3 regions of the Chryseobacterium shigense genome follow, and region 1 is predicted to be linked to each of the others. Evidence: riboswitches for the same ligand, from Rfam matches in the RefSeq annotation. Region 1 holds a riboswitch; each other region holds the start of a gene.
What was found. A riboswitch is a leader RNA that binds a small molecule or an ion and turns the genes downstream of it on or off. The one in region 1 is predicted to bind S-adenosylmethionine.
Positions count from the first base shown of each region.

Region 2: another riboswitch for S-adenosylmethionine. It lies ahead of HNP36_RS10310 (TonB-dependent receptor plug domain-containing protein); the one in region 1 lies ahead of HNP36_RS13670 (SusC/RagA family TonB-linked outer membrane protein).
Region 3: another riboswitch for S-adenosylmethionine. It lies ahead of HNP36_RS14310 (alpha/beta fold hydrolase); the one in region 1 lies ahead of HNP36_RS13670 (SusC/RagA family TonB-linked outer membrane protein).

Region 1 covers NZ_JACHLC010000003.1:203,543-208,782, reverse strand. Annotated here, with positions in the region: gene HNP36_RS13675 (RagB/SusD family nutrient uptake outer membrane protein) at 1-317, opposite strand, end outside; gene HNP36_RS13670 (SusC/RagA family TonB-linked outer membrane protein) at 336-3,269, opposite strand; SAM riboswitch class I at 3,354-3,451, opposite strand; gene HNP36_RS13665 (helix-turn-helix domain-containing protein) at 3,712-4,053, opposite strand; gene HNP36_RS13660 (hypothetical protein) at 4,028-4,252, opposite strand; gene HNP36_RS13655 (transposase) at 4,249-4,686, opposite strand; gene HNP36_RS13650 (hypothetical protein) at 4,945-5,240, opposite strand, start outside.
Region 2 covers NZ_JACHLC010000002.1:101,463-106,702, forward strand. Annotated here, with positions in the region: gene HNP36_RS10305 (aconitate hydratase) at 1-1,269, shown strand, start outside; gene HNP36_RS10310 (TonB-dependent receptor plug domain-containing protein) at 1,330-4,074, opposite strand; SAM-I-IV-variant riboswitch at 4,366-4,464, opposite strand; gene HNP36_RS10315 (outer membrane beta-barrel family protein) at 4,588-5,240, shown strand, end outside.
Region 3 covers NZ_JACHLC010000003.1:323,921-329,160, reverse strand. Annotated here, with positions in the region: gene HNP36_RS14320 (O-succinylhomoserine sulfhydrylase) at 1-209, opposite strand, end outside; gene HNP36_RS14315 (ACT domain-containing protein) at 298-1,836, opposite strand; gene HNP36_RS14310 (alpha/beta fold hydrolase) at 1,838-2,776, opposite strand; SAM riboswitch class I at 2,835-2,941, opposite strand; gene HNP36_RS14305 (MGH1-like glycoside hydrolase domain-containing protein) at 3,128-5,240, shown strand, end outside.

The DNA.
Region 1 (5,240 bases):
CTTGAGGCCGTATTATTAATCATTTCCGTAAAAGCATACGCAGACGGGAACCCATATTTATTGGTTAGAACTGCAACATCACTTCCCATGGCATCACTGGTTCTCAGAACCGTTGAGTAACCGATATTTGCGTAGGTTGGACCGTCATCATTCAATTTTGCCCATGCTCCGTTAATTACTGTTTCCGCGCTTTCTGCCGTTTTGAAAACCTCAGCTCCGTTAGCCTGATCCGTAGGAGCCGTTTCCAGTTCGCTTTCACAGCTTGTTAGTGACCACACTGCGATCAGGGCAAGAGATATGTATTTTAATTTTTTCATTGTTTCAATTTTTGAAGGTTAAAGAGTTGCCTGAAGACCGAAAGTTATAGTTCTCATAGCCGGATACCTGTAATAGGTAGTCCCGTCCAATGCCTGTTCCGGGTCCATGCCTTTATGCTTGTAGAAGGTCAGAAGATTTTCTGCCTGAACGTAGATTCTGAATTTTTTTAGTCCTAATTTTTCAAAATAATCGGAAGGGAGTGTATAGCCCAGGCTTACGTTTTTAAGTCTTGCATACGTTCCGGAATACAAAAATCTTGAAGAAGTGGAAGTCCAGTTATTCGTTGTCGTGCTTAGCGCCGGAACATCTGTGTTCGGGTTTTCCGGAGTCCATCTGTTCAGCATTTCTGCACTCCACGCGCGTCCTCCGGCGTTTCCGTTGGACATTAATGATGTGTAATCCGTATCAAGGATCTTTCCTCCGATGCTGAAAGTCAGCAATCCTGAAAAATCAAAGTTTTTATACGCAATAGTTGTGGTAACTCCTCCCGTTACTTTAGGCAGCGCAGATCCCTGTACTGTTTTTGTAGCTTTTGCATACTCTGAAGTGGTTCCGTCTACCGTATTTCCATTGGTATCCTGGTAAATGTATCTCCATAAAGGTTTTCCGTTGGAAGGATCAACGCCTATCCATTCAGGAATAAAGAAATCATAGATGGAACCACCTACTTCAAGGCGTTTTGTTCCTGTTATTACAGATCCTTTAGGCAATTTTGTAATTTTATTGGTCAAAGTACTCAGGTTCACATCTACATTCCACTGGAAATCGTCGTTCTTGATTGGTGTTGTGAATAATGAGAATTCAAAACCGGTATTCTGTATTGTCCCGATATTGAAAGGAAAATCACTGATTCCCAGAGATGGGGCAACCGGCATATTAAACAGAAGATCCTGACTCTTTCGTTTGAAATATTCTACGTTACCTTTTACCCTGTTATTCAGAATTGCAAACTCAAGACCTACATTTAAATTAAGGTTGGTTTCCCACTTCACATCATTGGTCTGCACTTTTTCCAGAACTGTTCCCGGCTCGCCAAGGTTATTATAAAACCTGTACAATTCCTGGTAAGCATAGTAAAGAGAAGATCCGTTGGGTCTCCTTAATTTATCATTCCCCTGACCACCGTAACTTGCACGCAATGTCAGTTGATTGAAAACATTCAGGTTTTTGATAAAATCTTCATTTGAGACTTTCCATGAAGCTCCCACTGACCAGAATTTCCCCCATCTGTTATCTGCAAAGAATCTTGAAGAACCATCTGCTCTTCCGGAAACTGACAAAAAGTAAGTATTATTAAAATCATATTCTGCTCTTCCCAGGAAACTTAATAAGGAAAACTGATCTCTGTTTCCACTGAAGCTTCCCAGCAGCGCCGCAGCATCAGGCTCGTAGTAATAAGGAAGGGAAAACTGGCTTCTGGAACCGGATATCGTCTGGTAATCATATTTGTAAAATTCCTGGCCTCCCAAAACACTTAGGTGATGCTTTCCGAACTTCTTGTCAAAAGTCAGAATATTACTGGTTGTATAGGAAAGGGTTCTGCTGTTCGATTTCGTTACGGAACCTCCTGTTTCGCTTCCTTCCCCGATCAGCGGATTGGAATAGTAATGTCCGTTGTAATTTACAAGATCAACTGAAAAACTGGTTTTAAATCTCAGTTCGGGAAGAAAGATAAATTCTAAAAATCCTTTTCCTGAAAAATTGTCTTCTTTGTTTTCGTTTTTATCCAAAGGCAGTGTTGCAGCTGCATTTTGGTTCTGCAATGCACTTGTGGGTCTGTATTTCCCGAAATCATAGATCCTGTTTCCTTCTGAATCCAGCACATAACTTCCGTCAGCATTTCTTTCATAATATGGGTAGAAAGAAGGTATTACCCTGGCTGCATTGATGATATTGTCTGTTCTGGAATCTGAAGATGGCGGTGCCTGCTGAATACTGTTGGTGTAACTTAAATTGGCTCCGGCGTTCAGCCATTTTTTAACTTCAGAATTAATTTTTAGCCTGGTGGAAAACTTTTGAAATCCAGATTCTATGGCAATTCCTTTATCATCAAGGTATCCTAAGGAGAAGAAATAATTGCTTTTTTCGCTGCCTCCGCTGATGTCAAAATCTACCTGGCTTCTGGAGGCCGTCCTTTGAAGAATATCTCTCCAGTCGTCATTCCATAAAGCTTTTGCTCCCGGAAGAAGTTTTCCGTCTGTTCCTACAGGTTTGGGGAAACCGGCTCCGTAAGGGTTTATTCCCAGAGCATTCACAAGGTTGTCGCTTGCCATCTGTGCGGCCTGCTGGGAAGATATTTGCCCGGATTTGTAACCGTTTCTCAATGCTTCCCAATACAATTGGAAATACTCATCGGTACTTACCTGCTTATAATCTTTTACGGCTCTGGTAGAAAATCCCTGACTGATATTGAAATTGACCCTGGATTCTCCTTTTTTACCGGATTTTGTGGTAATGATGATGATCCCGTTAGCTCCTCTTGAACCATATAATGAACTTGCTGTGGCGTCTTTTAAAACACTTATGGATTCTATATCATTCGGACTGATGGAATTGATATTCCCATCAAAAGGAATTCCATCCACTACATACAGAGGGTCACTGGAAGCACTAATGGAACCAATTCCTCTTATTCTTACTGAAGCCGTTGCTCCAGGCTGTCCTGAAGCACTTACCGCCTGAATTCCCGGAACCTGCCCTTCGAGAGCTTTTGTAATATTGGTAACGGGCCTGTTGTTGATTTTTTCGCTGGAAATAGTGGCTACGGAACCTGTATAGCTTGTTCTTTTGGCTTTACCGTAAGCAATGACTACCACCTCATCAATTTCCTTTTCTTTGACTGTATCTTTTTTCGGCTTTATTTCCTGGGCATTTGCACTGATAATTCCTAAGAAAAATACAGCGGCAGAAGGAATCCAAGCCTTGGAATCAATTAAACTCTTACTAATCATAATCAATTTTATTTATCATATATTAAAAAACTAACCCTTTGCAGAAAAGTCAGCAAAGGGCATCGAAAAATACGATAAACCAAATGCTTATTTTTCCTTTAAAGGCTGAATGTAACACCTTGCGCAGGGGCAGGTTGTTAAGATTTCACAGGGTCAGTTCCCTCCATCTTTCTTTATAAGCCGATCGAAATATGTCTGCAAATCTAAAAACAATTAGTCTACAAAACAAGTAGACTTTAAAATTTTTTATTATACATTATCAAAAATTAACTTAATTCTCAACTAAAACACCGCCACAGCAAGGAGTTAACAGATTGCGAAATCCATAAATATGAGATTTATCATTATTAATAATTAAATGAAAAACTGAGAAGCAAAAAAAATGACATCTTCCGATGTCATTCCTTTCTTATAATAGCCTTTTAAATTTGCATATAGCAGTTCAGTTAGTTTGGGCTTTGCTCTTGAATATTTTTTTCCATTTTGCTACAGAGTTTCTGCTTAATTTAAATTCATCCGCTAATTCTGTATTATTATACCCGTTTCTCTCCTGAAATTCCAGGATTTCCAAAATCGAAGCTTCATCATACGATCTTTGTTTTTGGTTAAACTGAGCTATCTGCTGGTCTTCAACATCAAAAATCAGCTGATTTAATTTAATAACGTCTAAAACGGACAGAGTTTCTTTCTGCAAAATAAAATCACAAAGCCCGTATTTCTCAGGGCATTTTCTAAAAATAATGTCCGTGTATATTTTCTTATAATCCGGTGCTGATCTTTCCATATATTTTTTTTATTTCAATTTTGGAGACTTTATCATTTTCAAAGAATAAAAACAGGATTGTTTTCTTTCCGAATGTTCCTGTTTCCAGCGTATATGTCCAGTTATCAGAAGGATAGAAATTAAATTCTTGTCCAAGCAATTTCATAATTTCTTCTTTATTCTGATACAGCAGGTAATTATACTGGTGCATCAATTTCATTGTGTCTCATCGTATTTACTGATCCATTTATAAAGTGTAGTTTTGGGAATCCTATACTCTTCCAATATCTGAAGTTTTGTTTTTTCTCCTGTCTTTATTAATTCCAGAATAAAATCCACAACCTGCCTAGTGTAAACATTTTTCCTAAATTCCGGAAGTGAGGGTTTGCCATTTTCCGGAAGATTAAACGATGAGCCGTTTCCGGGAGCAAATAAAATAAGATGCTGGGCATAGATTCGGAAAAAATCATATTCCAGAAGCTTGCACCATCTAAGAAGAGTTTCCGTATCCAGACTTTTCGTATCAAACATTTCATACATTTCTTCTTCTGTAATTTTGTGAAATTTACAGATCCGGGATACAGAAATTTCCAGTTCTTCTGCTCTTGTCTTTATACATTCACCGATGTGAATGTTTTTAAAATCAAATCTCATGGAAAAAGTTTGTTAAGTGAAACTATTGTAAAGTATAGCCTGTATTTGCCTGCTCTTCCAAGTCTTTTATTTTGAATTTTATCATACACTTTAGTCTAATGGGGGTTTCCTGTATCTATTGTTTTCTCCCAAAACCTAAATATCTATTGCCCAATTTCTTTTTTGAAAAAGGACCAGCTTTAAAGCCGATCCTTAAATCCAATCAACATTTATGATTAAAAACTGACAATCAATAATTTAACCTACTTGAAATCCTTTTTAATACAACCTCTGAATGGAAACAAAAACTTCCAGTGTATTGTCCGCAGTAGTAGAGTCTGAAGTAGTATTGGCATTACCTGCACTTGCAAAAGATTTATTATCTATACGCAACGCGTAATAAACTCTATACCATTTATTATCCGCCGTTGTAATGTCAAAAGTAACGGTCTCATTTCTTCCATATGTAAGATACACTCCATCATCAAACTGGGCATAATTATTAGGGAAGATTAATAAATTAGCCCCACGTGAATCTCCCGTATGCGTAGATACTTCAGACACCCACACTTTTG
Region 2 (5,240 bases), on a different contig from region 1:
CCTGTTGCTGAATTCAGAGCTAAGGCCGAAGCTAACGGATGGCCTCTGGAGGTGGAATGGGCTCTTATCGGTTCCTGTACCAACTCTTCGTATGAAGATTTATCAAGAGCAGCTTCCATTGTAGAAGATGCGGTAGCAAAAGGAGTGAAGCCAAAAGCAATCTTAGGGATCAACCCAGGTTCCGAACAGGTAAAATTCACAGCAGAAAGAGACGGATTCCTGAATTCTTTCAGAAAATTTGAAAATGCAAGAATCTTTACCAATGCATGCGGACCTTGTATCGGACAATGGGACAGAGAAGGCGCTGAAAAAGGAGAGAAAAACTCCATCATCCACTCTTTCAACAGAAACTTTGCCAAAAGAGCTGACGGTAACCCGAATACCCATGCATTTGTAGCTTCACCGGAAATGGTAGCTGCTGTTGCGATCTCCGGAAGATTGGATTTCAATCCGATTACAGATACTTTAACAGCTGAAAACGGTGAGCAGGTAAAACTGGATGAGCCTAAAGGTTCTGAATTACCAGCCAGAGGATTTGCTGTTGATGACAACGGATATCAGGCACCATCTGAAGACGGTTCTTCAGTAGTTGTGAATGTAAGTCCTACTTCGGACAGACTTCAGCTGTTGGAAGAATTTCCTGCATGGGATGGTAAAAACATTACAGGAGCTAAGGTATTGATCAAAGCTTTCGGAAAATGTACAACCGACCACATATCTATGGCAGGACCATGGCTGAAATACAGAGGTCACTTAGATAATATTTCAAACAACATGTTGATTGGAGCTGTTAATGCTTACAACATGGAAACCAATAAGGTTAAAAATGAATTAACCGGTGAATATGGTGAAGTTCCGGCTGTACAGAGAGCTTACAAAGCAGCAGGAGTTCCTACCATTGTTGTGGGAGACCAGAACTATGGTGAAGGTTCTTCAAGAGAGCACGCTGCAATGGAACCAAGACATCTTGGTGTAAAAGCGGTATTGGTGAAATCATTCGCGAGAATCCATGAAACGAACCTTAAAAAACAAGGAATGCTTGGGATCACTTTCGCTAATGAGGCTGATTATGATAAAATCCGGGAGGATGATACGGTTAACTTCTTAGATCTTGACCAATTCGCTCCAGGAAAGCAGCTGACTTTAGAATTCGTTCATGCTGACGGAACTAAAGATATTATTATAGCCAACCATACTTATAACGATCAACAGATTGATTGGTTCAAAGCTGGTTCTGCTCTTAATCTGATTAAAAAGCAACAGAATTAATTGTTAGATTAAATTATTATAGAGAAGCGGCTTCCTTTGGAAGCCGCTTCTCATTTTATTTTAAAACTTAAACTCCACTCTGGCAAAAAGGAAACGCCCTCCTATACCATACTGGGAAACCTGCCTTGAATACACAAACTGGTTATCAGCCGTTAACGAACTGATATTCGGACTTTTGGAAGGCAGTACATTAAATATATTATTACTTCCTATTGTCGCCGAAATATTCTTGCTGAAATCATAACCGACGGAAAGATCTGTCACAAAACGTTCATTCAATACAAAATGTTCTCTGCTTTCGGTAACGCCGTCAAAGTTGGCATCCAGCACATCAGCATCTGTTACTTTTCCAAAGTAGGAATTTCTGAGGGAAACAGTAAGCGCTGCAAGTCTCAGCGTATTGGCAAGGGTAGCTTTTATACGCGGCACAGCTTCCTCAAAATATACTCTGTTAGGTTCTGAAAAATAATTATTGATCTGGCTTACCAGTTTAGGCGAGGCATGAATATCCCCGATTCTTCTCGTCTGGTTAAAGTTAAGGCCCAGATTGTTTTCCAGAGAAATTCCTTCCGAAAGTCTTGAATTCTGGGAAATCGTAATGTCTAACCCCTTTGTCTGAGAATCCACTGCATTGGCAAAGAAATTCGCAGCGCTGGCCCTTGCAAGGTCGAATGCCCCCTGAAGAACCGCCTGATCAGATCCCGGTGCAAAACTTCCTTCCGGACGGTAGAATAAATCAGTAAGCACTACTCTGTCCTTGATTTTTATTAAATAAGCATCCGCTGTAAACACTAAACTTAGAGATGGAATCTTCCACGTAATTCCCGTGCTGTAGGATTGCGAAGTTTCCTGTTTTAATTTTGGTATTCCCAATGCCTGAGCCGCTTCAGAATTGTTCCTGAAAGTTCCCACTTGTGTTGTTTGTCCTTTCTGGATCAGTGTAGAGGTAGAACTGTAATAGATCTGTGCCAGAGAAGGCGCTCTGAATCCTGTGGAAACAGCTCCTCTCCAGTTAAAGTTTTTAGCCAGTTTTACATTGGTTGCCAGTTTATAATTGAAAGTAGAGCCGAAGTCTGAATAATTTTCAAAACGTACAGCTCCTTCCACTAGCCACCAATCAGTTGGCTCAATTTCAACATCTGCATAGGCCGCAACACTGTTTCTGCTTCCGGAAACCGCATTATCAGGACTGAATCCCGGAAACACCTGTGACCCTGCCGGTCTTATATTGTTAAAAAAATCAGTTGGTTTTTCATTATCAGGAGTAGAGGCTGTCACTACGCGACCATAGATATCATAGGAAACATATGAGTTTTCATTTCCTGCATTCACTTTGTAGTTTTCATAACGATACTCCCCTCCAAAAGCTACATTCAGACCGTGAAGTACATCATACTTCTTAGAGAAATCCAGATTCAGTGTATTTTGTAAAAATTCAGACCCTCCAGCATCAAAAGTTCTTGGTGAATTATCACCCAGGGATGCGTTAAATGTATTCACTACCCCAAAATTAAAGGCATTTTTCCCGAACGTATTGCTTAAATCCACATTCCAGCCGTTCCATTTTCCTTTGATTCCTCCGGCTAATGAATAATCATTCACAGTTGCTTCAATTTGCGGAAGATATCCGTTCGGGGTAACAGCATTGATATTTCTTTCTGTATTCGGCAAGCGGTAAAAACCTCCGGCATTTCCTAAACGGTAGCTATATCCTCCAAAAGAATATACTTTCCAGTCTTCATTCACCGGGATTTCAGAGTTGAAAAAAAGCTGTGCCGACTGCAATTTAGACTGCCCTGCTCTCAAGCTGAAATCTTTTCTTTCCAACCCTCTATACTTAAGCTCCTGATCCGTAAAATCCTGTTTTAATAAGCCTTGCAGTGCTATAATACTGTTCGCTCCTGCTATCTGGGTCTTGAAATCCTGTGAAAAATAATCAACCTGCAATGCATATTGCTTCACTGTATTAATGATCTGCTGTGTATTAGAAGTATTGGTAATATTCTTATATAATCCGTCTATATTCACTCCATTTTGTAGTGCCCTGTAATTAATGGCATTATAGGCGTTAAAAATATCTCCCTGACGTACGCCAGCCCTTGAATACGGGTCACGATACTGCACTGATCCCGTTACATTGACGAACCCTTTATCACCGATTTTTGCTCCGTAATTCAGATCTGCAGAAATGGTCTGTCCATCTACTCCACCGGAAAAATTATTGGCTGCCGGTGAAGCATATCCTCCTAAAAACACCTGTCCTGAAAGCCCCAGTCTTCTTTTAAGGCCTAAATTCACGACCCCGGCAATAGCATCGGAACCATACTGGGCAGAAGCTCCGTCTCGCAGCACTTCTATTTTATCTAAGGCAAAAGCAGGGATAGCATTAAGATCTGTTCCTACTGAACCTCTTCCCGGAGTCAGGGTAACATTGATCAGGGACGACTGGTATCTTCTTTTTCCGTTAAGCAAAACCAAAACCTGATCCGGACCAAGTCCCCTGAGAAGAGCAGGATCTACAAAATCGGTTCCGTCATTAACGGTATGTGAGGTAGAGGAAAATGAAGGCACTACATAGTTAAGGGCCTGGCTTATATTATTAACAGGACTTTGTCTCAAAATCTTTGAAATATTGATAATATCTACCGGAACAGGTGTTTCCGTAAGCGATCTCCCCGATCCTCTTGATCCCAGAATCACTACGTCATCAATTTTTTTGGATGATGCAGAATCCGTCTGCCCGAAGTAAAATGCTGAAATAAAAGTTGCTGATGCTATGATTATTTTTTTGTTGAAAGTATGCATGTTTTTTTCTATTTTTTTATTACTAATTGTATGATTTCAGGCAATAATTTTCCTGTAACCTTATGTTTAAGGTTACGGTCAAAAGCCGGAATGGTTGGTATTATTTTTTAAAGATGTCTAGAAACAACAACACATGCGCATATGGAAATGGCATGAAAACAGGTCAGAATAGTAAAATGACACTTCACGATCTGAGAAACTAAAATTTAAATTGGTAATGTGATTTCCCTTGTCTTTAAACATTGATTTTATTTTTTTAAAACAAAAATTTCAAGATGGGAGGAAAAATAGAGAATAAACATTTTTTCCGGGCATACCGGCTTATCTATTTCAGCACCTTGCTTGTTTTTGCAGGTTGCTATCCCATCTATGAGATTCTTGATAATTACAGGGCAAAGATATAAATATTTCGGAAATAAAAAAATAATTGCTAAAAAATTTAACTTTTCGCAAATTCTACCGTAACAATTTCCCTTTTTTTACGTCTAACAGAAATAGTAGTAAAAAAACATTATGAAAAAAACTATATTGACGCTATCCTTGCTGGGGTCATTTTTTGCCTATTCACAGGAAAAGACCAGTACCAATACGGAAAAGGAGAAACAGATTGAAGGTGTTGTCATTACCAAAACTAAAAAAGCCGTTGAACAGAAAGCAGATCGTACGATCTTTGATTTTTCCGAACAGCCACAGCTTAATAACGGTAATGTTCTGGAAGGTATAAAAAAGCTTCCGGGGCTGATCTCCACTGATATTGCCGGAATGATGTATCAGGGAAAAGTGCTGGACGTTTATTTGAACGGAAGACCTTTAAATATTACATCAAATGAATTAAATTCCTTCCTGGAAGGGATGCCTGCCAACTCGGTGGACAGAATAGAAGTGATCACACAGCCCGGCGCAGAATTCCCCGCTACTTCAGGAGGCGCCATCATGAATATCATTACGAATAAAAATGCCAATAAATATTTAACCGCAACTTATTCGGGCAATTACTCATTTACGAATTACGATAAATTCAGAAGCAGAGCCACTAATTCCTTAAATCTGAATGCAAGAAATAAATTATTCGGATGGCAGCTGAACGTAGGCCAGAACTACCGTGAAAGTATGTTAAATGGTGATCAGGATATCCTACTGCATAATAATACAGACAGAATAGCACG
Region 3 (5,240 bases), 120 kb from region 1:
ATTTTTGCAATCTTATCCGTGAATTCAGTTACATTCGGGTTTGAAAAACGGCTGTAGAGGTTTTTAGATTTTTCTTCAGCAAAACTGGCTCTCATATCTTCAGCATCCTGAAAAATAAAGCTGGATGTAAGGTATAATGCCGTTGAATGTTCGTCAAACTGTGTTCGTTCAGTCTGTGTTCTTATCGCTGATGTTTCAAAATTTTCCATATAGTTTTAAAATGTAACAATGTATCAGTCTATCAATGTAACAATAAGATTATTGGTAAACTGGCACATTGTTAAATTGTTATATTAGTTATTTAGTTTCACTTACTCTTAAAATATCCCCGAAAACTCCTCTCGCCGTTACTTTGGCTCCGGCCCCGGCTCCCATAATTACAATAGGATTTTCACCATAGCTTTCCGTGTAGATCTCAAAGATAGAATCTGAACCTTTTAACTGACCTAAAGCTGAACTTCCGGGTACGGAAACCAATTTCACATCCAGTTGTCCTTTATCTTTCTGAAGGTCACCGTGAAGATCACCTACATAACGAAGCACGTGCCCCGATTGCTGCTCTTCTTTAATTCTCTGATATTCATCATCCAACTCCTCAAGCCTTGAAACAAACTCATTTTTATCAATGGAAAGCAGGTTTTCAGGAATTAAATTCTGAATATTGATATCCTGGAACTCATTGATCAGATCCAGCTCTCTGGCAAGGATCAGAAGTTTTCTTGCGACATCATTTCCTGAAAGGTCTTCACGCGGATCGGGTTCCGTGTATCCCTTTTCCATTGCCTCTCCGATGATGGTTGAGAACTTATCATTTCTCACAGAGAAATTATTGAAGATATAGCTCAACGATCCGGAAAACACGCCTTTTATTCTCGTGATATTTTCTCCTGAAAGATGTAATAATTTTATCGTATCAATCAATGGAAGCCCTGCTCCTACATTAGTTTCATATAAATAGCGTCTGTTGTTTTTGCTCAACGTATATCTTAGTTTACGGTATTCTTCGATAGGAAGGGTATTGAATATTTTATTGGAGGAAACCAGATCAAAGCCGTTTTCGGCCAGCGCATGATAATTCTTTACAAAATCTTTGCTTGCCGTATTGTCCACTACAATAAGGTTTTCCAGTTGGTTTTCTTTTGAAAAACTGATCAGTTCTTCAACATTTGATGAGTGTTCTGCTGTTAAAACCTCATCGTTCCAGTTTTCATTAAATCCTTTTTTGTTGAATGCAATCTTTCTTGAGTTGGCCACTGCAACTACCTTAAGATCTATTTTTTTACGTCTTTTGATTTCTTCAGAGGACTGTAAAACCTGGTCTATTAAAGTCTTTCCAACGTTTCCATGTCCTATGATTGCCAGGTGAACGGTTTTAGGCTTTTTGAAAATTTCGGATTCAATGATATTTTTCGTTTTCTCGTCCTGAGAAGAGGTAACCACAATATTAACTCTCTTTTCGGCTGCAACCTGGTTCAGAAGAAGCGGAAAAACATTATTCCTTGCAAGCTCTGCAAGAACTTTATTAAAATCTTCCGCTACAAAACCGAGTACGGAAACGTTATTAATACTGTATATCTGTGAAACTTTTCCTGATTTTCTTTCTGCCTCAAACTCATCGATCAGACAGGTAACTGCTTTTTCTGCATCTGCCTCATTGACCAGAATGGATATTCCGTTTTCAATGGCCTGTTGAGAGATTACTCCAACACTGATGCGTGCCAAAGTAAGCGCTTTAAAAATTCTTCCGTCGATCCCGATTTCACCCAGGAAATCCTCTCCTTCAAACTTAATGATTGATCTGTTTTTTAAAAACTTTATTTCGTTAGCATTTCTCATTCTACAAAATATTTTTTATGATAGTATTTAATTGTTCGTATTCCATTAGGAAGGCATCATGCCCGTGAATTGACTGTATTTCATGATAGAAAACCTCTTTGTTTTTCTCTTTCAGCTGTTCAAAGCACATTCGCATTTCTGAAGCAGGGAAAAACAAATCTGTATCTACTGCGATAAGGTGAATTCGGGAACTGATTTTTTCCAGTTTTTCTTCTTCGGTATTGATATTCATGAGCAAATGATTCATCAGCTTGTAAGATTTTAAACTAAATCTTTCGTTTAATGAATTTCCATGATAAACCAACCAGTCTTCAGACTCAAGCCTCTGATTCTTCTGATCGTATCTGTTTTGAAATCTGTCATTTAAAGATTGAGGGGTCCTGTAACACAACATAGCATGGATTCTTGCTTTCTGCAGAGGCTCATCGTTTCCATTAAGCAGAAATTTCTGAACAAGACACTGTGCATGAAGCCAGTCATGAGTTTTAAGGTCACAGGCAATAGGAATAAATATCTCCGAGAGTTGCGGCTGTTTTGCAAGCATCTCCCAGGCAATTCCTCCTCCGAGGGAACCTCCGATAATGGCGTATAAATTTTTGATATGTAAAGCTTCAAGACCTTTCAGGAATATTTGTGCAATATCTGAAGAGGTGAAATCTTCGTATTCATCAATTAAAAAATCATCATATCCGTTTCCGGGAATATTGAAACACAGAACTGTATATATATTGGTATCAATTACCTGATTTTCCCCGATAAGTTTTTTCCACCAGCCTTTTTCTCCAGAAACGTTTGAGTTCCCGGTTAAAGCATGATTTACCAGTATAACGGGTGCTGAAAACAGGTCTTTCCCGAAGATCTGATAGGTCAGCGGGATATTGTATTCCTTTTGGGAACCGGTTTGATACGAAAGATTAATATAGTTTAGTTCTGTTTTCAATTCTATTATTTTAATACAATTGAAAATGCCACAGGAAATGGCTGAAAAGAACTTCAGTGAGTTATCTGTCCAATATAAATTGGTAGAACGTAGCACCTTCTCTGCTTGCACAAAGGGTTGCTAAGGTTTCATAGGGTCTAATCCCTCAACCTTTCTTGATAACATTTTCAATATTTGAATGAACGCACTGCAAAGATATGTTTTTTCTTTTAATATTTAAAAAAATTATTTTTAATATTTAAAAAAGCTTTATTGATAAGTATTTCAAGGATATATTAATAATTATTCAGATGAAAGGAATTGGAATTATTTTTCAAAAAAACTACCTTCGTACTGAAAAAGTGATGAAATATGACTGTTGAAAAAGAAAGATTACTAGATCCCAAATGGAAAAACTGGGGACCATACGTAAGTAACCGGCAATGGGGAAATGTGCGTGAAGACTACAGCCCGAACGGAAATGCCTGGCATTACGCCAACCATAATAATGCAGAAAGTTATACCTACCGATGGGGCGAAGAAGGAATCGCAGGAATTTCCGATGTGAAGCAGATTCTCTGTTTTGCCTTCTCCTTTTGGAATAAAAAAGATAAAATTGTAAAAGAACGTTTTTTTGGACTGAGCAATCCGCAGGGTAACCACGGGGAGGATATCAAAGAGATTTTTTACTATTTAGATAATACACCTACCCATAGTTATATGAAAATGGTGTATAAATACCCTATCAATGCATTTCCTTATGACGATCTTGTTACCGAAAATGGCAGACGGAGCAAAAAGGAGCCTGAATATGAACTGTTTGATACGGGAATTTTTGACAATGATGAATACTTCGATATTTTCATTGAATACTGTAAGGCTGATCACAACGATATTCTTGCAAGGGTAACTGTTCATAACAGAAGCCGTCAGGATGCCCCTATCGTTATCACTCCGGCTGCATGGTTCAGAAATAACTGGAAATGGGGATACAACACATATAAAGGTGAAATGAATGCTTCATACGATGGATGCATTGACATTAAGCATGACAGCATTTCGATTAAGAAATTCTACTCAAGGAATCTTGCTGCAAAAAGTGCTTTCTGCGAAAATGAGACCAATACTCCCAAATTATATGGAGCCCCTTATCCCGGAAATACTTATTTTAAGGACGGAATCAACGATCATATTATTTATGAAAGCAATACGGTAAATCCGGAAAAAAGAGGAACCAAAGCAGCTTTCATCATTGACGAAATAATTGAAGCCGGACAATCCAAAACGTTTGATTTCAGGCTGTGCCCGGATGAGATGGATGAGCCTTTTGATAAGTTCAACGAAATTTTCAGTGCAAGATCTGCAGAAACAGATGAATTCTATAATGAGATCCAAAGCGAAACCACAAATGAGGATGAAAGAAATGTGCAACGGCAGGCATTCGCAGGGCTTCTGTGGAATAAACAGTTCTATCATTATAATGTGGGCAAATGGCTGAAAGGCGATCCCAACCATGAAGCTCCGAGAAATTTCAATGAATATGTAAGAAATACAGAATGGAACCATCTCCACAATAAGGATATTATCTCTATGCCTGATAAATGGGAATATCCGTGGTATGCAACATGGGATCTGGCATTTCACTGTGTGCCTTTTTCCATTATTGACGGTGAATTTGCAAAAGGACAGCTTCTGCTTTTAACAAAGGAATGGTACATGCATCCGAATGGCCAGCTTCCTGCTTATGAATGGAACCTGAGCGATGTAAATCCACCGGTACATGCGTGGTCCTGCTTCCGTGTTTTCAAAATTGATGAAAAACAGAACGGCAAGCCTGATCTTTTATTCCTTGAAAAAGTCTTCCAGAAACTCCTCCTGAATTTTACATGGTGGGTAAACAGGAAGGATAAAAACGGCAAGAATATTTTTGGCGGGGGTTTCCTTGGTCTGGATAATATCGGGGCTTTTGACCGCAATATGGAACTGAAAGACGGCCAGCATCTTGAGCAGGCTGACGGAACAAGCTGGATGGCAATGTACGCTCTTAATATGATGCGAATCGCTATGGAACTTGCTCAGTATTATCAGGTATACGAAGATATGGCCATTAAATTTTTCGAACATTACCTCTATATCGCGGAAGCGATGGAAAACCTGGGTGATGGCAAAGAAGGTTTATGGAATGAGGAAGACGGCTTTTTCTATGATGTATTGCAGCTTGGTAACGGAGAAAGTGTTTCCTTGAAATTAAGAAGTATCGTAGGACTGATCCCGATGTTTGCTGTAGAAATTGTAGACCATCAGTTATTGGAAAAGATGCCCAATTTCCAGGCAAGAATGGAATGGGTATTGAAAAACAAGCCTGAACTTACAAAACTGGTTTCTCACTGGGATGAGGAAGGACAGGGCAGAAAACACCTGATGAGTATCCTTCGTAAGAACAGACTGACAAAGGTTTTAAACAGAATGCTTGATGAAAAAGAAT